DNA from 3 places in the Pseudoalteromonas sp. TP27 genome. Region 3 is predicted to be linked to each of the others. Evidence: predicted binding sites of a transcription regulator. Region 3 holds the regulator's gene; each other region holds the start of a gene.
The links. The regulator MetJ, encoded in region 3, represses methionine synthesis genes. The targets are predictions, from matches to a motif close to TAGACGTCTAGACGTCTA.

Region 1 (7,545 bases), on a different contig from region 3:
TAAAGTTTCAACTTTTTGGCATTCATGTGCAAGGCCAATTAGTTGTGGTTTTTGCCAATTTTGTTCATGTAAACATGCCAATGTCCGGTCGTAAAACCCACCTCCCATTCCTAGGCGATTACCTTGTTTGTCAAATGCAACTAATGGCATAAGGAGGTAATGAAGCACTGGTAATGGGCATATTTGAGAGCAGTTCAGCTTAGGCTCCAAGATACCATAGCGATTTGCTCTCATGGGTGAGTTTTTCTCATAGCGCTGAAATAGTAAATTAGCGCCATTGAATGGGTGTATTATAGGTAGGTAAACAGCATGATTTAAACTCCATAATTCTTTAATTAACAATGAGGTGTCTAGCTCTCCATCATTACTTAAATAAATGGCAATATGCTTTGAATTCGTTGTTTTTTCGCTTTTTAAATGTTGAATAAAATTCATTTTTAGCAATTGAGCAGCAATTATTTGCTGATTATTTGATAAGTTATTACGAATTTCACGAATTTCAGCTCTTATTTTTGCGCGTTTATTGCTCATTAAATTAATTAGCCATTCTTAAAAAGAGAATAAATCGGGAAAAATTAAAAAAACAGCCAGTACGATTAGCAAAATAGTGGCAGTTGCAATCAATGAATATAAAAGTAAGTTACTGCGTTTTTTAGGAGGCGCTAAGTCATCATCTAGCATTAGGTCGTCATCTTGCCATTCGTCAATATTTTCGTCTGGTGTTTTTAATTGAACGTCAGGAAGTCGTTGCTCTAACTCATCTAGTTTTTCTTCAAGGCGAATTAAGCTGCTAGTGATGTAATCGAGTGCATCAAAAATACGTTCATCACGTTGACTGTCATTTGCAGTAGGGGCAGAGCTATTTTGAATAGCGCTTGAAACAGCTTGAAGCTTACTTTTAATGCCTAAGCTTGCTAGTAACTTAGCTTGTTTTAATGCTTTGTCTTTATTACTTGGCGCAAACAGTGGCTTACCTTTAAAAAAAAGAGCTATTTTTTCGTCTGACGTTTTTAATTTTGCAGCTAAATTTGTACATGCTGTTTTTATGTCAACGCTATCGGCAAGTCCTGCAAATATAACGCGAAAGTTATCGGCCATTTAACTATCCCTAAAGCTTTATAATGAAGCGAGTATAAACCGAACCCCTTGATAAATGTATCTCTATGTAAAATAAAATTGTTAAACATATCTATTTCCCAAGAGATTACTTACAAAAAAAGTTGATTAGTATTTCAATAGAATATTCCATTACTTGCAATTAAATGTGAATGTAATATTTCATATGTAAAGTTTTTTCTTTAATTACAAGTAATTATAGCTATTTCCTTGTTGAAATAGCTTAAACAAGTAAAATTGTTTTCCTAGGGGTATAATATATTAGGTACAGGATTTTGCTAAAAACACACACACTTCCATCTAGCCGCTGGCTAGAATTTGTAAAAGAAAGCGGACGTATTGCCACTCTTTGGTTTGCTGGTGTACTACTTTTTATGGGCTTTCGGATTTTCTTTTTAATTCATTTTAGTGATCGTATTACTTCAGAACTAGATATTGATTCAATAATAGTGACATTAAAAGCGGGTTTAGCATTCGATTCTGCCGCGACGGGGGTCTGTTTTAGTATTGTTTTTATTTTAAACTGTATTTTACAGCCTCTACGTTTAGGACAATGGGTTAGAAAAGCACGTATATATACAAGCCGAATATTTTTCATTACGTCAACAATACTATGTATAACGAGTATTACTTACATTGCTGAATATGGAAGCCAGTTTAACTTTTTTATGTTTGAAGGGCTAAATGACGATCAACAAGCTATTGCATTAACTGTAATCGAGCAATATAAACCGTGGGGTAGCCTAGTTAGTTTAGTTATTTTATTAGCGATAGCATTTAAAATAAATAAACTAGTTGATAGGAAAAGCTATAGTGCTATCAATCACCTTTTCACCACTAATATATTAAAGCGTACGATTTTAGTTGCATTGATTATTGTTTTATTTGTTTGTGCAATAAGAGGATCATTTGAAACTCGTCCTGCTTCTCGAAAATGGTCAGCAGTAACGACAGATGCTTTTGTAAATAACCTTGTAATAAATCCGTTTCGAAGCTTCATATATGCCATTAAAGATTATAATGATTTACAAAGTTTTGGTTTAAATGGTCACAATCCTTACTTACGAAAAAATGCACCTGACATAGATAACCCTTTAGCGACGCTTGAGAAAAAAACCAGTGCGCCAATTTTAGCGGCACCTTCACAAGTGTTTTTTATTGTTATGGAAAGTTATGATGCTTGGCCGTTACAGCAAAAATATACATCGCTCAATTTAACTAATGAACTACGTAATTTAGCTAGTAAAGGTATATATTTAAATAATGTATTACCTGCAGCAAGCAGTACTATGAATTCGCTATCTAGCCTTATGTCTGGTATAGCGTTTTCGGGCGTTAACATGAGCCGTATTGGACCACAAAAACCAGCGAGTAAGTTATCAATATTTAATCAACTTGAGCAACTAGGTTATCAAAGTCGATTTTATTATGGCGGCTTGCTGTCATGGCAAAATATAGGCGAATATGTGCTTTCACAAGGAGCTGATAAAGTATTTTCGGCTGCAGACACTGGAGGTAAAGGAAGTGCTGGTGTGTGGGGAATTGATGATGGTCAGTTATTTGATTTAGTCGATACTGAAACAGATGAAAAAAGTTTTAACTTAATCATGAGTGGGAGTTACCACGGGCCATTTAACTTAGATTTAGATAAGTATGGGTATCCTTTAAAATCAGTTGCTGACTATCCAAAGGAAATTCAAGCTTTAGATGATGACTTATTAGACCCTTACGTATTAGGGCATTTATGGTATGCCGATAAAATGCTTGGTCAATTTGTTCGTAAAATGGAGCAGCGCTACCCAGATGCATTATTTGTAATTACAGGTGATCACTATAGTCGCCGTTATTTACATCATCGCCCTGATCTATATGAACTAACACATGTACCGCTTGTTATTTATGGTAAAGGTGTAAATCCAAACTGGGTATCGAGCGATCAATTAGCGAGCCATATGGATATTGCACCTACATTATTAAACTTAATAGCACCGCAAAATACGACATTTTATAGCATGGGCCAGTCGCTATTAAATCAACCTAAAGATCGTACTGTATTTGGTTTTCAAACTGTGCGTAAACCAGAACAGCTTTGGCGTGGTGATTTTTCGTCAATATATGAGTATCAAAAAGTTGAACCAGAGGATCGGATTAACTTAGCACCACTTAAGCCGCAGCCTTTTGAACCAATTGATGTAGCAACAGAGCAAGCTTATAATAAGTATATGGCTACAGCGTGGCAGTTACTTACTAAAGGAATGGATTAATAGATTTAAAAGTAGCTTTTAAAGCTGCTTTTACTCAATTAGTTTACATATAAAAAAAGCGCCAATTGGCGCTTTTTTTATATTTACTTAGCCAATCAAAGGCCAGCCGCTGCACGAAGTGCGTCTGCTTTATCTGTACGTTCCCAAGGGAACTCTTCACGACCAAAGTGGCCGTAAGCCGCTGTAGGAAGGTAGATAGGGCGCTCTAAATCAAGCATTTGAATTAAGCCGTAAGGGCGTAGGTCAAAGTGTTCACGAATAAGCTCGATTAAACGGCTTTCTTCTAGCTTGCTTGTACCAAACGTTTCAACGCTGATAGAAGTAGGCTCTGCAACACCAATAGCGTAAGAAACTTGAAGTTCACACTTATCAGCTAGGCCAGCAGCCACTACATTTTTAGCTACGTAACGTGCAGCGTATGCAGCACTACGGTCAACTTTTGATGGATCTTTACCAGAGAAAGCACCACCACCGTGACGAGCCATACCACCGTATGTATCTACAATGATTTTACGACCTGTTAAACCACAATCGCCCATTGGTCCGCCAATTACAAAGCGACCTGTTGGGTTAATGAAAAACTTAGTCGCGCTTGTAATAAGTTCAGCAGGAAGTACCGGCTTGATGATTGTTTCCATCACCGCTTCTACTAAATCTTTTTGTGAAATATCTTCGCTGTGCTGAGTAGAAAGTACCACTGCATCAATACCTACTGGTTTGCCGTTTTCGTATGCAAAAGTAACTTGAGATTTTGCATCTGGACGTAACCAGTTAAGCTCGCCGCTTTTACGAACCTCAGCTTGGCGCTGAACTAAACGGTGTGAGTAAGTAATTGGAGCAGGCATTAGTACTTCTGTCTCGTTACATGCGTAACCAAACATTAAGCCTTGGTCGCCAGCACCTTGTTCTTCTGGGCTAGTACGGTCAACACCTTGGTTAATGTCAGGAGACTGTTTACCAATAGTGTTTAAAATAGCACACGAGTCTGCATCGAAACCCATGTCTGAATTTGTATAGCCAATGTCACGAATTGTTTTACGTGTAATTTCTTCGATATCAACCCATGCGCTAGTAGTGATTTCACCACCAACCATAACCATACCGGTTTTTACGTAAGTTTCGCATGCAACACGGGCATGAGAGTCTTGCTCTAGGATAGCATCAAGTACCGCATCAGAGATTTGATCGGCGATTTTATCCGGATGACCTTCAGAAACTGATTCAGAAGTAAATAAATGTTTTGCCATTGTAATTCTGCTCACAAATATTGCGCTTCACAAACGTCGGTATTAGCGCTAAAAAATTAAGGGGCGTATTTTATCGAAAACAAAACACCTTGCATAGTGTTTTTACGCCTAGACGTCTAAATAAAATGTATAATAACTTTTTGGTCTTAAAAAATATTCATAATGCCTCATTTTTATAGGGTTTTTAATTGCACACAGCCCCCACAATAAGTAAGAATGGTGCCATAAAAGCTCTTAAGTGACTTATGAGCATAAACGATTACATAAATACCCGCGCAAATACACATAAAGGTAGGAGAATTCATGCCATCTCGCAAAGAACTTGCAAATGCTATTCGCGTCTTGTCAATGGACGCAGTACAAAAGGCCAAATCTGGTCACCCTGGAGCCCCTATGGGCATGGCCGATATCGCAGAAGTACTATGGCGCGATTATCTAAAGCATAACCCAACAAATCCAGAGTGGGCTGACCGTGACAGATTTATTCTTTCAAACGGCCACGGTTCAATGCTTATATATTCTCTATTGCACCTAAGTGGTTACGACTTACCACTGGACGAAATTAAAAACTTCCGTCAAATGCATTCTAAAACACCAGGTCACCCTGAATATGGCTATGCACCAGGAATCGAAACTACTACGGGTCCATTAGGTCAAGGGATCACAAATGCCGTAGGTATGGCAATTGCTGAAAAAGCGCTAGCTGCACAGTTTAACCGTGAAGGTCACGATATTGTTGATCACTTTACCTATGCATTTATGGGCGACGGTTGCCTTATGGAAGGTATTTCTCATGAAGCGGGTTCACTTGCTGGCACATTAGGCCTTGGTAAACTTGTTGCATTTTGGGATGACAACGGCATTTCAATCGATGGCGAAGTAGAAGGTTGGTTTACAGATGACACGCCAGCGCGCTTTAAAGCATATGGCTGGCATGTAATTAGTGGTGTTGATGGCCACGACAGCGACGCTGTAAGTGCTGCAATTGCAGAGGCTAAAAGCGTTACCGATAAGCCATCACTAATTTGTTGTAAAACAATTATTGGTTACGGCTCACCTAATAAATCAGGTAGCCACGATTGTCACGGTGCTCCACTAGGTGATGACGAAATTAAAGCGTCTCGCGAATTTTTAGGTTGGACTGGCGATGCGTTCGAAATTCCTGATGATATTTACGCACAATGGGATGGCAAAGAAAAAGGCCAACAGCTTGAATCAAGCTGGGACGAAAAATTTGCAGCATACGCAAAAGCATACCCAGAGCTAGCGTCAGAATACAAGCGTCGTATTAACAACGAACTTCCTGGCGATTGGGCTGAAAAATCTCAAGCGTATATTGAGCAATTACAAGCAAACCCAGCAAACCCAGCGTCTCGTAAAGCATCGCAAAATGCACTAAATGCATTTGGTCCGTTATTACCAGAATTTATGGGTGGCTCAGCCGATTTAGCTGGCTCAAACTTAACAATTTGGGATGGCTCTAAAGGTTTAACACACGATGATGCAAGCGGTAACTACATTTACTACGGTGTACGTGAGTTTGGTATGTCAGCAATTATGAATGGTATTGCTCTTCATAAAGGCTTTATTCCTTACGGTGCTACGTTCTTAATGTTTGTTGAATATGCAAAAAATGCTGTACGTATGGCTGCATTAATGAAGCAACCAAGCATTTTTGTATACACGCACGATTCAATTGGTTTAGGTGAAGATGGTCCAACTCACCAACCAGTAGAGCAAATTGCAAGCATGCGTTTAACGCCTAACTTATACAACTGGCGCCCGTGTGACCAAGTTGAGTCGGCAATTGCATGGCAACAAGCTATTGAGCGTAAAGACGGCCCTACATCGCTTATCTTTACTCGCCAAGGTCTTGAGCAACAAGCGCGTGACGCACAGCAATTAGCAGATGTTAAGAAGGGTGGTTACATCCTTAGTTGTGACGGCAACCCAGAGATTATCTTTATTGCGACGGGCTCTGAAGTGCAACTAGCACAAGATTCAGCAAGCGAACTACGCAGCCAAGGTAAAAAGGTACGTGTTGTATCTATGCCATGTACTGATGCCTTTGAAGATCAAAGCGCTGCATACAAAGAAAGCGTATTACCGGCATCTGTTTCACGTCGCGTAGCAGTAGAAGCGGGTATTGCTGACTACTGGTACAAGTATGTAGGTCTAAACGGCGCAGTAGTAGGTATGACTACCTTTGGTGAGTCGGCACCTGCTGGTGAGCTGTTTGAGCACTTTGGTTTTACAGTGGCAAACATTGTAAGCAAAGCAAACGAGCTTTTTTAATAGCTTTGATTAAATAAAGTAAGTAATTGAAAAGCCCGCACTGTGAAAAATAGTGCGGGCTTTTTTGTTTGTAGGTCGTGCTTTAGCGCGTTAAAGGTATATCAAAAATATGACGCCATAAATGACGACCTACAATGGAGCAAAAAAGGTGCAATTCAACATTATAATACTGCGTTAAAAACTTTTGCTCTAATAAATAATTTAACGTAGTATTTTAACCCAGACTCATTTACAAGGAAGAAATATGTCTTGGTCTAAACTCAATAAAACTATCAATGCTCATTCTGTAATCCCTATTGACGCGCTTAGCTGTCGAGATTTTGGTGTTAAGCTCCCTGTTAATTTCCCATTTAGTAAAGCTAAATTTACCTGCCAAGCTCTCGCTATGCTATCGCAGCTCAATGACTATGATTTAAAAATGGTGTGCGCCGATATCATTCAAATATGCGCTAATCCAAATGCTAACAACTCAATTAAGCATAGCCGTAACCCGCTGCGCCGTTTATGGCGAACAAAGTACCCGTTCCGTAATTATCATTTTTTAATACGTTATAGCTTAGAAGCAAGTAATATATCCATAACCGATATATTATTTGATAAGCAATTAGAGGGAGCCAAAAATA
Region 2 (7,545 bases), on a different contig from region 3:
GGGCGAAATTTCTAACTTTATTACCCCTGCATCTGGACATTGGTACTTTTCGTTAAAGGACGATAAAGCACAAATTAAAGCCGCAATGTGGCGAGGCAATAATCGCAACCAAAGCTACCGCCCTGCCAATGGCGCACAAGTAACAGTAAAAGCGCGCGTATCACTTTATGAGCCACGCGGTGATTACCAGCTTATTGTTGAACATATGGAACCTGCAGGCGAAGGTCAGCTAAAGCAAGAATTCGATGCACTTAAAATGCGCTTAGCCGCCGAAGGCTTATTTAGCTCTGTTCACAAACAGCCATTACCCCAAAATATAAACCGTATTGGTGTTGTTACTTCAGCGACCGGCGCTGCTATAAAAGATATTTTAACGATACTTAAACGCCGTGCGCCGCAATTAGAAGTCATTATTTACCCTGCCATGGTGCAAGGTAAAGAAGCGCATGTGCATTTAATTAATCAAATAGAGTTGGCCAATGCTCGTGACGAGGTAGACGTACTTATTTTAGGACGTGGTGGCGGATCACTTGAAGATTTATGGTGTTTTAACCATGAACAGCTTGCGCGTGCTATTTATCAAAGTGAATTACCCATAGTAAGTGCGGTAGGTCACGAAATAGACACAACCATTAGCGACTACGTTGCTGATGTTCGTGCAGCTACTCCATCAGCAGCAGCTGAGATTGTAAGCCCAAATACGCAAGAGTTACACAACAAAGTAACGCAATTAGTTAATCGCTTGTCTAACGCGTTTAAACACGATATTGCTGACAAACGCGCACTAGCAACGCAGCTACAACATCGCCTTAATTTGTGTCATCCGCGTAACCAACTTAATCAAAAATCACAACGATTGGACGAGCTAAGTATTGCACTGCAACAAGCTATGCGTAACCGTTTATATCAGCAAGAGCGCACGCTTAATAATTTAACACCGCGTTTAATGCGCCAATCACCCGATAAAAAACTCGCGACAGCAAGCCATCAACTTTCGCAATTACAAGCTAGGCTAAACCAAGCTATACAGCATCAGTTACAGCAAGCTAATAATAGCTTAGCATTGCAAGCAAGTAGGTTAGATTCGGTAAGTCCGCTTAATGTTTTAGCGCGCGGTTATAGCATCACTAAAACACAGCAAGGGAAAGTAGTTAAATCTGTGGATCAAATTAAAAATGGCGATGTTTTAATTACAGAGCTCGTTGATGGCTCTATAGAATCGCAGGTCATACCTATTACTTAACTGATACAGTTTAAAGCTCGGTACTTAGCAAGAATTTAAGCTCGCTATCGCTAGATGTAGAGGTAGTGCTTTTAAATTGCTGCCAAAACTCTTGTTTCATCAACTTGTCGCTTAGCTCTCGCCATTGAGCACTATCAAATGCATCATTGTCAGCGGGTGCGGCAAGTTCAAATTCGCATATCGTTGTTTTACATTTTGCACTAACAACATCAGGCATAATTACCAAATCAGCTGTTAATAAAAAATCTTGTAATGCCATTTCAGTACGATAAGCCCATTCTTCGTCACGCGTTTGCTTTTCAAATTGTTCACGTAAAATTTGCTCAAAGTCTGATGGCCCCCTCATTTGCTTTAAAACGCTTTTAAGCGTCGCTTTCTGTTCGGCGAGTTGTTGCTTGAGTTGCACAACTTGCTCCTCAAGAGGTAAGTCATCAAGCTCTTCAGTTTCAGCCGTAATTGGGGAAGTATTATCACTTTGATCAAAACTAGCGACTTGCTCAGTAACGGCAGGTTTAACATCATCTACAGTTACTTCATTACTTTTTGTTTGCTCAGCATTAGGCTTTTGCTGGTTTGCATAACCTTGCTGTAAATCAGTAGCCTCTGAATCACTTGAAGCTAAATTAAAATAGATCCAAGTTAAACCTACACCTGCAATAAACCCAATCCCTAGAGCCAATAAACTATTCTTGTTCATGTTAATTCCTTTTAGTTTAATTACTTATAGCATTGCGCTCGTGTGTGATTCGTTTTCAGGCTCAGGATTTGCTAAAAAGTTTTGGTTCATACTTTGCGCCGGACAAGGACAATCCGGTCGACCAATAATTTTAGCAGGTACACCAACCGCAGTCGTATGCGCAGGTACATTACTTAGCACAACAGAGCCTGCACCAATACGTGCGCCCTCGCCTACTTCAATATTACCCAATACTTTAGCACCAGCACCAATTAATACACCCGCTCTAATTTTAGGGTGACGATCGCCCTGCTCATTACCTGTACCACCAAGCGTTACCGATTGCAGTATTGAAACGTTATCTTCAATTACCGCTGTTTCACCAATAACAATACCTGTTGCGTGGTCAAACATAATGCCTTTGCCCACTTTACACGCTGGGTGAATATCTACTCCAAACACTTCAGATGTACGGCTTTGAATAAAACGCGCTAACTCTCTGCGATTTTGTTGCCATAAACAATTGGCCAAACGGTGCGCCTGAATAGCATGAAAACCTTTTAGATTTAACATCACGGTAAGATGCGTTTCCGCAGCGGGATCGCGATCTTTAACTGCTTTAATATCCTCAGCTACAAAAGACAGCATACGGTCACATTTTACAAATGCTTGGTCGAACAGCTCACGAATAGTAAATGCAGATACCACCGCATCAGCTAATTTATTAGCAACAATAAAGCTCAATGCCGAACCTAAACAATCATGATTCAAAATGCATGAATAAACATGACTTGCTAATAATGGTTCACGTGTTACTACATCGTTCGCTTCGTCGCGAAGCTGTTGCCAAATTGCATAACGCATAATACTGCACTGCCTTAAGTTGATATAAAATAGCCTTTTCCCAAGTCTAACGGATTTAGCCACAAAGGTGTTAATCCCTTAGTTATTTGTTCTGGTTATTAGGTATAACTGTTTATTGAGTTCGATTATTAAATAATAAAAATGCCTCAGAGTTTTAAAGCACTGGGGCATTTTTTATACGTTTTAAACAGTTTAAAAACCGCTTAAATTATTGAAATACTTTATCGACTTTCATTACTTCAATATTTTTAGCAGGAATTGCTAATTTATAATCAGCAATTACTTTATCCTCAGCAACCAGCTCAGCAGGTTTATTGGTGTTATAAACCATTGGCGATGTTTGCTGCGATGCTAAACGTTTTTGCATATCAGCGCCGTCTGCGGTTATAAACACATATTGAACATTGTCAGTTTGTAAGTTTTCTTTAATAACACGATTTATATCAGCAACACTTAGCGTTTTAAGTTTGTTAGTTACGTAACTTACAAAGCTATCTGTGTTGTAAAATTCGCTATCAAGTGCGTAACCTAGTTGGCGATTTTGACTTGCGACCATTTGCGGCACAAAGTTAATTAAAAAGTTACGCGTTGCTTCAAAGTCATCTTCGCTCATACCATTTTTAATTAGCTTATCTAGCTCAAATAAAGCCGTACGAGTTGCAAAGTGCGCATCGTTATTAGAGCGAAGTGGGCGTAACCACACTTGAAATATTTGCTCAGAGCGCCCTAAATTTGCATCAGGTTTAGTTTGAAACATACCACGTGGAAAGTATTCAATGTATGCGTAATCGCCATAGTTCATGCCGCGAGTTTCACGAATGCGCTCATACAAAAAGCTGTTAGAACTACGGTGCTCACCAAAGTACGAACGCACAAGCCAAAGGGCTGTCCAGTCTTCGCTGCTTCTTATTGTATCAATAGGAAAACCAAACGATACCGCAGTCGATTGTGCCGATTTTTCTACAATCGTTGCATGATGACCTTTAAGCACTGGCGCATCAGGAATACTTAAACGGCTTTGCTCACCTTTTGGTAGCGTTGCAAAATCGCTCATCATTTTAGCTTTAAGTTTTACTGGCACTGCCCCAATTAAGCCAACCGTGAGTTTAGATTGCGTAAGCTCGCTATTATAAAACGCTTTAACATCATCCAGCGTCAATGCTTCTAAATCCGAAATATCACCGTAGTTGTAGCTTTCGTAAGGGTGATTTTTGTAAAGCGCACTATATAGCACTTCTTTACCTAGCTCTTCATCGTTAGATGCTTTTAAGCCAGATTTAATGCCGTCGATCATTTCTTTTTTGAGGCGTTTAAAGTCATCCTCTCTAAAGCCTGGGTTTAGTAATTGATCGCTCACAAGTGCATACCACTGCACCGCATTATCTTTATGAATACGCCCTTGGAACGACAGCATTTCTTTATCTATTTGATAACCAAAGCTACCCGCAAGTGGATAAAGTGCTTTTTGAATATCTTTATAGCTTGACGCCTGCGAACCACCTTGTGCAAGCATAGCTGCAGTTAACGCAGCAACGCCTTTTTTACCTTGAGGGTCGGCAGCCGCACCGGTATTGAATAAAAAGTTAACATCAATTAATGGCGAGCTATTCGTTTTATCAAGTACTTTAAATACAGGTGCCGCAGGTGCTTGTTCAAGCTTTGCAGTAAGCGCATTTAAATCAACTTCTTGCTCAAACCCTGGGGCTTTATCAAGTGCCGACATCGTTAATGTGGTACGTGCGTTATCAGTAAAGTATTTATTAGCAACGGCTTTAATATCTGCGCTGGTAATGTTATCTGCCGATTTATACAGCTGGTTTATAACCTCAGGATCGCGCTCAAAATGCATGTAACTGGCAAGGGTTGAAGCAATCGCTTGCGACGAATCAAGGCCATTAATAAAGCTGTATTTAAGGTTTGATTTTAAATCATTCAGCTTTTGCTCATCAACAAGCTCTGTACGTGCTTTTGCATAAGTGCGGTTAATAGCATCGCGCGCAGTGGCTAAATCGTCTGCGTTTTCTACCTTAACAAATACGTGTAATAAACCCGGATCTTTAGTCTCTGGGTTATAGGTAAACATTTGGCTCGCTATTTGTTTGTCGACCACTAGCTCTTGATATAAATCTGAATTATTTGAAAAATAAAGTTGTGAGATTAAATCAAGTGCTGCTCTGTCTTTTTTAGCAGGCTCCCACGCAGCGCCTTTGTACGATACAAGTAACCAATGCCCTGGTAGCGCTTCATCTTGCTGGTGCAAATATTTTGGTGCTTGTTGCACAGGCTCTGCTTTAATGTCAGCAACGTAGTTACCTTTTTTCCAGCTGCCCCAATGCTTTTTAACCATTGCCATTGTTTCTTCTGGCTCTACATCGCCCACAATTACCAGCGATACATACTCAGGCTTGTAAAATTTAGCAAAAAACTCTTTACCGTACGCCATTTGATCGGGCATGGCTTCTATGTCTTTAAAAAAGCCCATAGTGGTGTGTTTATACGTGTGCTTATCAAACGCTTCTTCGCGTACAGCGCTTAATAATTTACGAACTGGGCTCGCGTTGTTTTTTAAGTACTCACCTTTTACCGTTTGTGCTTCGGTTCTAAATTGCTCTTCGGTGTAGGTTAAGTTTTGAAAAATATCAGCTTCAAGCTCAAGTACTTTATCAAGATGCTGCTTTGAAAAGTTTAAATGGTAATTTGTGTAATCGTTTGTTGTATACGCGCGGTTATCAACCCCTGAATTTTTTAATATGTCTGAATACACATCTTCAGGGTATTTTTGTGAGCCTTTAAACATCATGTGTTCAAAAAAGTGAGCAAAGCCTGTTTTGCCCTCTTCAACTTCGTTACGCGATCCAACCGATACCGGTATTTGCAGCGACACGACATCGGGGTAATCGGTTTTAACAACCATTACGCGTAAGCCGTTTTCTAGTTCTTCAATTAAGTAATCTTGTGAAAAAACACGATCATCAGCTTTATTTACTTGTTCTTGTTGTGCTGTTGTTTGCGTGCTTTGGTTTTGCTGCATGGCGCAACCTGTTAACGCAAGCGATACCGCTAAGCTGGTTGCTAATAATTTAAATTTCATTGTTGTCCCTTTTTAAATTGAGCAAATTTATTGTTAGGTTATTAATACGATTATGCCTTAAAGCGAGTAAATGTAAGAGCCTTAGCCCATTTTTTATGTAAACAACTGTGTCAATCAGCCAGTTTATTAAATTATCAGTATGAATATTCCTCACCTAAGTTGAAAAACTTTCATTAAATAAATCTATCTAGACGTCTAAATGGCTGCTATATTAAATCCATCAACACGCACTTGGCTGGAATGAGGATTATGGCTTTATCATTAAAAGAGAAAATAGAGGACACCAAACAAGGTGTTTACCTTATTGGTACTACGCCGCCTAAAATTGGCACCGATAAAGCGCAATTAAAAACCATTGCAGAAAAGCTATTGGGTCGCTTACACGAAATTGAATACGACGGCGTAATAATTTACGACATTCAAGACGAAAGCAGCCGTACAAACCAAGCGCGCCCATTTGCGTTTAAACAAACCGTTGATCCGCGTGAATATAGCCATTTAATTCGTAATTTATCTGCACAAGATGTAATTACTTATAAAAGTGTGGCACAGCGTGGCGTAGGTGAATTTAAAGATTGGTTAAGTGAAACTAAAAACGACTACGATTTACAAAATGTAGTTTTAGTAGGTAGCCCGTCATCGGTAGGCGATATAAAGTTAAGCCTGCCTGATGCATATAAAGCATTGGCTGAGCAATCAGATGATTTCTTTTTAGGTGGCGTTACTATTGCTGAGCGCCATTCAAGCAAACGAAATGAGCATGAACGATTAATAGAAAAAACAGCACAAGGTTGTCAGTTTTTTATATCGCAAGCTGTTTACGACGCACAAGCTACTATAGAGTTAATCACTAGCTACGCGCGTACATGTAAAGCACAAGGTATTACACCACAACGTATTATATTAACGTTTACCCCGTGCGGCGGCGAAAAAACCTTAGACTTTATGAAGTGGTTGGGTATTTCAGTGCCAGAAGCTACAAAATGGCGCATGCTTGATGCAGACAATACCCTAAGCGAATCAGTGCGTATTTGCCGCGAAAACCTCGACTTAATAATTAAAAGCTGTGCACACCTAGACGTGCCACTGGGCTTAAATATTGAAAGCTTAACAAACCGTAAAGAAGAAATTGACGCGTCAATTAACTTATATCGTTTATTAAAGGCCATTATGGAATTAAATCTAGCTGAAAAACTAATAGCTTAAAGGCTAGGTTAGAGCTAATTAACACCCTTCTTGGCAAGCCTCATGGCTTGCTTTTTTATGGGCAAAGATTAGGGTCTGTTGATCTTTGCGGATTAAAATTTGTTCAAACTAGGGACTATTTAATCACGGCGCGAAATTTGTAACCTAGCGGGCTAAGTAAAAATCGAGCAACAAAGAGTAAATAGCCCCTAGGAAGAACCCTTTGGGCAGCGCCTGTTTGGCATTAATGCTACGTTATCGCCTATTTATGGGGAATAACCACACTGCATAGGCTCTGCCTTGCCTAAATACCAAACAGACTGCTGCAAATTTAACTTTGAAAGGTCAACAGACCCTAAGTAAACTGCTTTTGTTATTACGCTTTTTTGGCTAGCTTATACGCTTGTTTATTTTTATACATTGCGTGGTCTGCATCATTTAATAGCGCTTCAAAGGGCTGCTTTTGTTTATTAGTAAAACTATAAC
Region 3 (7,545 bases):
CTTTAATGAATGGTGCGTTAGCAAGTTTTGCTAAACGGCGGGCAATTTCTGTTTTACCTACACCTGTTGGGCCAATCATTAGTATATTTTTTGGTGTTACTTCACTGCGTAAATCTTCATTTAATTGCATACGGCGCCAGCGATTACGAAGTGCAATAGCGACCGCTTTTTTAGCTTTAGCCTGACCTATAATGTGCTGATCTAGCTCGTGAACAATTTCTCTTGGGGTCATATCAGACATAATAGTTCCTATTATAATTCTTCGATTGTTTGGAAGTTATTAGTAAATACGCAGATGTTGCCTGCAATAGTTAAGCTTTTCTCTACTATTTCACGAGCGCTTAAATCTGTATTTTCTAAAAGGGCGGTTGCAGCTGATTGCGCAAAGTTACCACCACTACCAATTGCAATTAAATCGTTTTCTGGCTGAACTACATCGCCATTACCGGTAATAATTAAAGAGGCGGTTTCGTCTGCAACAGCGAGTAATGCTTCGAGTTTTCGAAGTGCACGATCGCTACGCCAATCTTTAGCCATTTCTACTGCGGCTTTAGTTAGGTTACCTTGGTGCATTTCTAATTTGCTTTCAAAACGTTCGAAAAGAGTGAAGGCATCAGCAGTACCACCGGCAAAACCAGCGATTACTTTGCCATTATAAAGACGTCGAACTTTACGGGCGTTGCCCTTCATCACGGTGTTACCAAGTGAAACTTGGCCATCGCCGCCAATTACAACTTTGTCGCCGCGGCGAACACTTACGATAGTAGTCATGTTATTCCTCATCACCGAGCTGCAGAGGCAACTCGTAAAAAACGATTATGATGAGGTTATATGGGTGAATGGTTTATTTTCAAGTCCAGCCCCAAATTCCGCAGCCGACTATTTTTACACGTTTAAGTTTGTTTTTATCGCTTTCGGCTTGGCGTTTGGTTTTATAAGGGCCTAAACGTACTTTATACCAAGTACCATTGCTGCCTTCAGCCTGTTTTATTTCAGAAATTAGCCCTGCAAATGCGATTTTAGCTTTTAACGATTCAGCTTGTGCATGAGTTCTGAACGAACCGCACTGCATAACATAAGGACCTTTTTGCTCAAGTTCTTTTACTTCAACTTGAATTTCGTGGTTTCTGATTTCTTTAATAAATTCCGGTGTACGTGGAATAACAACTTCTACTTTTGCGGGTGCTGTTGGGTTAGCTTGTTTTTCGACAAGTTTTGGATCGGCATTACTTTTTATAAACCATAGTGTGTAGGCAAAACCACCTACGAGTAAGATGGCTATAACGGCTAAAAGAATAGGAAATGGTTTTTTAGCGGGTGCGTTTTTTTTACTGTTTCTGCCTGCAGGCTTTTTATTAATATAATCGTGCTGTGCCATGGTGTTATTTTGGCCTTAACCTAAATCATGTCTATAGGGTCTACGTCTAAGCTCCAGCGTACTTTTTGTGCAAGTTTACTGGTACTTAAATAATCAACCATTTGCGCAAGGTACTGATGTAATATGCGACGATCTTGCGCTTGAATATGCAATTGAAAACGATACATACCTGCGACTCTTTCGAGTGGTGCAGGGATCGGACCGAGCAATTGTATACCAGATACCCCATTCACAGGAACCAAATCCGTCAAAAAATCGACGACTAGTTTAATACTATGTCCTTGTGCACGCACAATGGCCATATTTGTAATGGGCGGTAAGTCAGCATCATCGCGCTCACTAAGAGCAAAGCGGGCAAAGTCTTGGTAACCATTATTAACTAAGTCTTGTAAAAGAGGGTGCTCTGGAAAGTGTGTTTGTAATAACACTTGGCCAGGCTCTCCTGAACGTCCAGCACGACCCGCAACTTGAGTTACTAATTGCGCTAAGTGTTCTGTCGCTCTAAAGTCGCACGAGTATAAGCCGCTATCTACATCTAAAATTATAACAAGGCTTACATCTGCAAAGTGATGGCCTTTGGCAAGCATTTGTGTACCTACCAAAATGCGTGCACCCCCTAGGTTTATTTCATCAAGTGCTTTTTCAAGGCTACCTTTGCGGCGAGTTGAATCGCGGTCTATACGAGTAACAGGTGTATCAGGGAATTCGGTCGATAAAAATTCTTCAATTTGCTCTGTGCCTTTACCGTTAGGAAATATTTGTGTACTTCCGCAATCAGGACATTGATGAGGAACAGGGTATTGATCGCCACAGTGGTGACAGATCATTTGCCCAATCGCTTTATGAAATGTAGCGCTGGTACTACAGCGTTTACATTCACTTAGCCAGCCACATTCATGGCAAATAAGAGTGGGTGAGAAACCTCGACGATTTAAAAATACCATAACCTGTTTACCGCGATTTAAGTGCTGACGCATAGTAGCAAGGCTTGCATGTGCAATACCCGCTTGGTCGGGCTGACCTTTCATATCGAGTAACTTAAATTGGTTGTCGGTCGCTGTTTGCGCACGCTCGGTTAAACTTAATAGCTGGTATTTGTTATTAATTGCTTTGTGGAGTGTTTCAAGCGCGGGTGTGGCGCTGCCTAATATAAGCGGGATTTTATGCTGAAAAGCTCTGTAAGCGGCTAAATCACGAGCATGGTAACGAAGGGTATCTTGTTGTTTAAATGACGAGTCGTGTTCTTCATCAACAACAATCATTCCGAGTTTTAAAAATGGTAGAAAAATACTCGAACGCGTGCCAATAACTATCGCGCAACTGCCTTTTTCGCAAAAGCGCCATGTTTGTAAACGTTCGTTGTCGGTAAGTGCTGAGTGCCAAAGCATAATAGGTGTATCAGGAAAGCGGCGGCGAAAACGATTCACTGTTTGTGGTGTTAGGCCGATTTCGGGCACGAGTACGAGAGCTTGCTCGCCACGTTTGAGTACTTCTTCTAGGCACTGTAAATACACTTCGGTTTTACCGCTGCCCGTTACGCCTTCTAATAAAAAGCTGCTAAAGCCAGTACTTTGATTGATAGCTGTGCAAGCAACCGCTTGTTCTTTATTAAGCACTGGTTTACTACCAACCGTTGGCGCAACGCTTTGCCATTGGTTATCGTGCTCAATAGTTTGTGTTATGAGTTCTTTATCTATTAAGCTATCTATTGTTTTTTTACTAAAGCCCAATGCTTTTAATTCAGTTAATGATGACTTACCTGATTGCGATAACTGCTTTAATAGGTTGAGCTGTGTTTTAGCTTTTAATGACGGTACTTTTGCACCTTTTTCTGTCAGAGCAACCATATTAATGCTGGTTTTATCTGGTGATTCACCTTGGCGAAGTACAGCCGGTAGCGCTATATGAATAGTTTCGCCTAAAGGGTAGCAGTAGTAGCGAGCAGTAAAGCTAAGTAAGTCTAAATGTTGGGAACTTAAAATAGGGGTATCGTCGATGACTTCTATAATACTTTTTATTTTATTTTCTGGGACATCAGTACTATTTTTGATACTGAGAATTACGGCTACTTTTTTTTGATTACCAAAAGGTACCAAAACCCGCATGCCGGGTAGTAAAGGAGTTGATAAGCCACTGAGCTGTTCTTCTATTTTATAATCAAAGGTGCGTGGAAGCGGAACTTTAATAGCAACTTCAGCAAAACTCATAACAACTCAACCCGTAAAATTAATGCTGTAATGTACTAAAAATAACGCTAAAAACCTACTAGCAATAGTACTTGAGAAAGAGATTGTTCACTTTTTTAGCGAAAACCTAAATAAATACTTGTGCAGGGGAAGGTTGTTGGATAAAATCCGCCACCAACAAATTTGTTTTAACGACGTATGGTGCCAGACTCCGGGTTTGGAGAGCGATGCGGCCTTAACTAGAGGTTCCTATGAAAGAAGGTATTCACCCTAAGTACGAAGTAATTTCTGCAACATGTTCATGTGGAAATAAATTCGAAACTAGCTCAACTCTTTGTAAAGACATTCACTTAGACGTATGTTCTGCGTGTCACCCGTTTTACACTGGTAAGCAAAAAGTTTTAGACACTGGCGGACGTGTTGATCGTTTCAACAAACGCTTCGGTGCACTTGCCAGCAAGAAATAATTATTGCTGTTTAGTTAAAAAAAGCACCTTAGGGTGCTTTTTTTGTGCCTAAAATTTGTTATTTATTATTTTATTTCGCTGACTTTAGCTATATCCCCTTTGCATAACTATTTCCTATTCTTATTCTGAGTATGCATAATCCTTTACAGACAAATCGATAGATATTCTCTATATTTTAAATAGTACAATTTTTAACTAGGTTGATAAAAGTAGCTAACGTGGGCTTATCTGTTTTTAAAGTAGAGTAGTAGGCTGTTATTTTAAGTTTATGCTGATACTTTATATATACATTTTATTAATATTTTAATAAGTATAAAAGCACCTCAAAACTTACTTTTTAGGTGAATTTTTATTTATGAAATGTTGATATAATTCTGCAAAGTTACTGAAAAACCTCTTAAAATCAAAGGATATAGCATATAACAGGATAGACCTGATATTGCTTGGAATTTAAAAATAATAAGGGTATCGTACCCCAAGACTCCACCTCTCACTTTAACTTAAATTGCAGGATACCATCGCGTTATGTCTGACTTTCGTGAACAAGCACTACATTATCACTCACATCCCGTACCTGGTAAAATTAGCATTGAGCTAACAAAGCCCGCTGAAACGGTTCATGATCTCGCACTTGCGTATAGCCCAGGTGTTGCCGAACCTGTACGTGAAATTGCTGCAGATCCTGCTAATGCATATAAATATACCGGTAAAGGTAATATGGTTGCGGTTATCACTAACGGTACTGCAATTTTAGGACTTGGCAATTTAGGTCCTTTAGCGTCTAAACCAGTAATGGAAGGTAAAGCGTTATTGTTTAAACGTTTTGCAGGGCTTGATTCTATTGATATTGAAGTTAAGCACAAAACAACAGAAGACTTCATTAATACGGTTGCCAACATTGCCGACACCTTCGGCGGTATCAACCTTGAAGATATTAAAGCCCCAGAGTGTTTCGAAATTGAAAAGGCATTGATTGAACGTTGTAGTATTCCGGTTTTTCATGATGATCAACACGGTACTGCAATTGTAACGGCTGCTGGTATGCTCAACGCGCTAGAAGTACAAGGTAAATCAATTGAAGATGCAATTATTGTATGTTTAGGGGCTGGCGCTGCAGCAGTTGCGTGTATGGAGCTGTTAATTAAGTGTGGTGCACTGCGTGAGCACATTTACATGCTGGACCGCAAAGGTGTTATTCATACTCGTCGCGATGACTTAAACGAATACAAACAACTGTTTGCTAACAATACCGATAAACGTACGCTGCAAGATGTAATTGCAGATGCGGATGTATTTGTAGGCGTTTCTGGCCCTAACTTATTAGCGGCTGAAGATTTAAAGCTAATGGCAGCAAAACCGGTTGTGTTTGCGTGTTCAAATCCAGATCCTGAGATTGATCCTGCACTTGCGCACGGCGCACGCAACGATTTAATTATGGCAACAGGGCGCTCTGATTACCCTAACCAAGTTAATAATGTTTTATGCTTCCCGTTTATTTTCCGTGGTGCACTTGATGTACGTGCAAGCGCTATTAACGATGAAATGAAAATTGCTGCAGTAGAGGCTATTCGTAGTATTGCCAAAGAGCCAGTACCTGCAGAAGTTTTAAAAGCCGCTGGTGTTGATAAACTAGAATTTGGTGCGCAGTATATTATTCCAAAACCAATGGATCCACGTTTACTACCGCGTATAGCAAGAGCTGTTGCACTTGCTGCTCTTGAGTCGGGTGTAGCACAAATTGATTTACCAGAAAATTATATGCAGTAAATCTATACAGTAGATCTATGCAATAAAATTTAGACATAAAAAAACCTCAGTATTAACTGAGGTTTTTTTATGTCTTTGTAATATTTATACCAATTCCAATAAATAGCTGATCTATTTTACTTGCTAAAACAACCCATTTCTTTGTTGTAAATTTCGCAAAGGGAATAACCATTTACATCAATTTACGCCTAGAACTGAATTATTTTTTCGGCGTAAAATTTAGATCACATACTTAATGGAATTGGCATTATTCTTCGTTTAAAACGGGTACTTCTAGACCCATTTCTTGCATTATTTTTTTAACTTCTTCAGGTACTTTTTCTGCGTTATCTTTACGTAGGTCGTCATCATTTGGTAGAGGTTGGCCAGTAAAAGCATGCAAAAATGCTTCACATAATAGTTCACTATTTGTAGCATGGCGAAGGTTGTTGATTTGACGGCGTGTACGTTCGTCAGTTAATACCTTTAATACATTTAGCGGGATCGAAACGGTGATCTTTTTAACTTGCTCTGATTTTTTCCCGTGTTCTGCGTATGGGTGAATATACTCACCATTCCATTTAGCCATAAGATGTATCGTTGCCTCAGATTATTAATTTCTCACACGGCATAAAAAGCGTGTAAATATGCGTGAAATTCTATCGATTTAAAAAAGATAGTCAAATAATAGATACAGATCTACCTTAATAAGCCTATTGTGGATGTAAATATAGGCGCACTTTAACAAACTTAATTGTGGCGTTAGTTATGGCTATCTTTGTTTTTAGCCATCTAGAGCTTTAAAATACTTTGACTTATCAAAATGGATAATTTACTCTTTTAGACGTCTAAACATCCAAATTAATCAGGTGACGAATATGAGCGAAGAAAATAAAGCAACCATTGCTGTGCGTAACGGCGTTGATGCTGATAAGCATCATGGAGCGGTAGTACCGCCAATCTATTTATCGACTACGTATTCGTTTGCCGACTTTGATACTAAACGCGAGTATGACTATGGTCGTAGCGGCAATCCTAATCGGGATATTTTAGCTGAAACGCTTGCTAAGCTTGAAGGTGGTGCTCGCGGCATAATTACGGCTACAGGCATGGCTGCCGTACATTTAGCTACTCAGCTACTTAACAGTGACGATACGCTAGTAATTCCACATGATTGTTATGGTGGTAGTTATCGTTTATTTACATCATTACAAAAACGCGGCTTACTAAAGCTCGAAATACTCGATTTAACAAAAGCAGAAAGCCTGCAACAAATTTTAGCAATTAAACCTAAGCTTATTTGGATAGAAACCCCAAGTAACCCAGTACTTCGTTTAACAGATATTAAAGCGGTTACCGATGTTGCAAAACAATGCGGTGCATTGGTTGCCGCAGATAACACGTTTTTGTCTCCTGCCTTACAAAACCCTATTAAGTTTGGTGTCGATATTGTGGTGCATTCAACTACTAAATACATTAACGGACACTCAGATGTTGTGGGTGGCGCTGTTATTACAGCAACACAAGAGCTAGGCGATGAGCTTGCTTGGTGGGCTAATAACATTGGTATTACGGGCGCACCTTTTGATAGTTATTTAACGCTGCGTGGTTTACGTACTTTAAATGTGCGCCTAAGGCAGCATCAAGAAAATGCACTGGCAATAGCTGAGTACTTAGAAAGCTCTGAATTTGTAAGCCAAGTTTATTACCCAGGTCTTGAGTCACATCCTCAACACGAGCTTGCTAAAGCACAACAACTTGGCTTTGG

Region 1: the regulator MetJ is predicted to act here: its motif matches at 4,729-4,746, upstream of metK (methionine adenosyltransferase).
Region 2: the regulator MetJ is predicted to act here: its motif matches at 6,063-6,080, upstream of PX700_RS07775 (methylenetetrahydrofolate reductase).

Annotation. Positions count from the first base shown of each region.
Region 1 covers NZ_JARDAK010000008.1:116,355-123,899, reverse strand. Annotated here, with positions in the region: gene PX700_RS11525 (5-formyltetrahydrofolate cyclo-ligase) at 1-531, opposite strand, end outside; gene PX700_RS11520 (hypothetical protein) at 550-1,098, opposite strand; gene PX700_RS11515 (LTA synthase family protein) at 1,392-3,380, shown strand; gene metK (methionine adenosyltransferase) at 3,476-4,627, opposite strand; gene tkt (transketolase) at 4,931-6,922, shown strand; gene PX700_RS11500 (hypothetical protein) at 7,167-7,545, shown strand, end outside.
Region 2 covers NZ_JARDAK010000005.1:8,062-15,606, reverse strand. Annotated here, with positions in the region: gene xseA (exodeoxyribonuclease VII large subunit) at 1-1,243, shown strand, start outside; gene PX700_RS07790 (hypothetical protein) at 1,254-1,940, opposite strand; gene cysE (serine O-acetyltransferase) at 1,965-2,783, opposite strand; gene PX700_RS07780 (M16 family metallopeptidase) at 2,992-5,874, opposite strand; gene PX700_RS07775 (methylenetetrahydrofolate reductase) at 6,124-7,080, shown strand; gene PX700_RS07770 (sensor domain-containing diguanylate cyclase) at 7,436-7,545, opposite strand, start outside.
Region 3 covers NZ_JARDAK010000007.1:66,921-74,465, forward strand. Annotated here, with positions in the region: gene hslU (HslU--HslV peptidase ATPase subunit) at 1-241, opposite strand, end outside; gene hslV (ATP-dependent protease subunit HslV) at 253-771, opposite strand; gene PX700_RS10325 (SPOR domain-containing protein) at 851-1,378, opposite strand; gene priA (primosomal protein N') at 1,399-3,585, opposite strand; gene rpmE (50S ribosomal protein L31) at 3,816-4,031, shown strand; gene PX700_RS10340 (malic enzyme-like NAD(P)-binding protein) at 4,557-5,798, shown strand; gene metJ (met regulon transcriptional regulator MetJ) at 6,046-6,366, opposite strand; gene metB (cystathionine gamma-synthase) at 6,656-7,545, shown strand, end outside.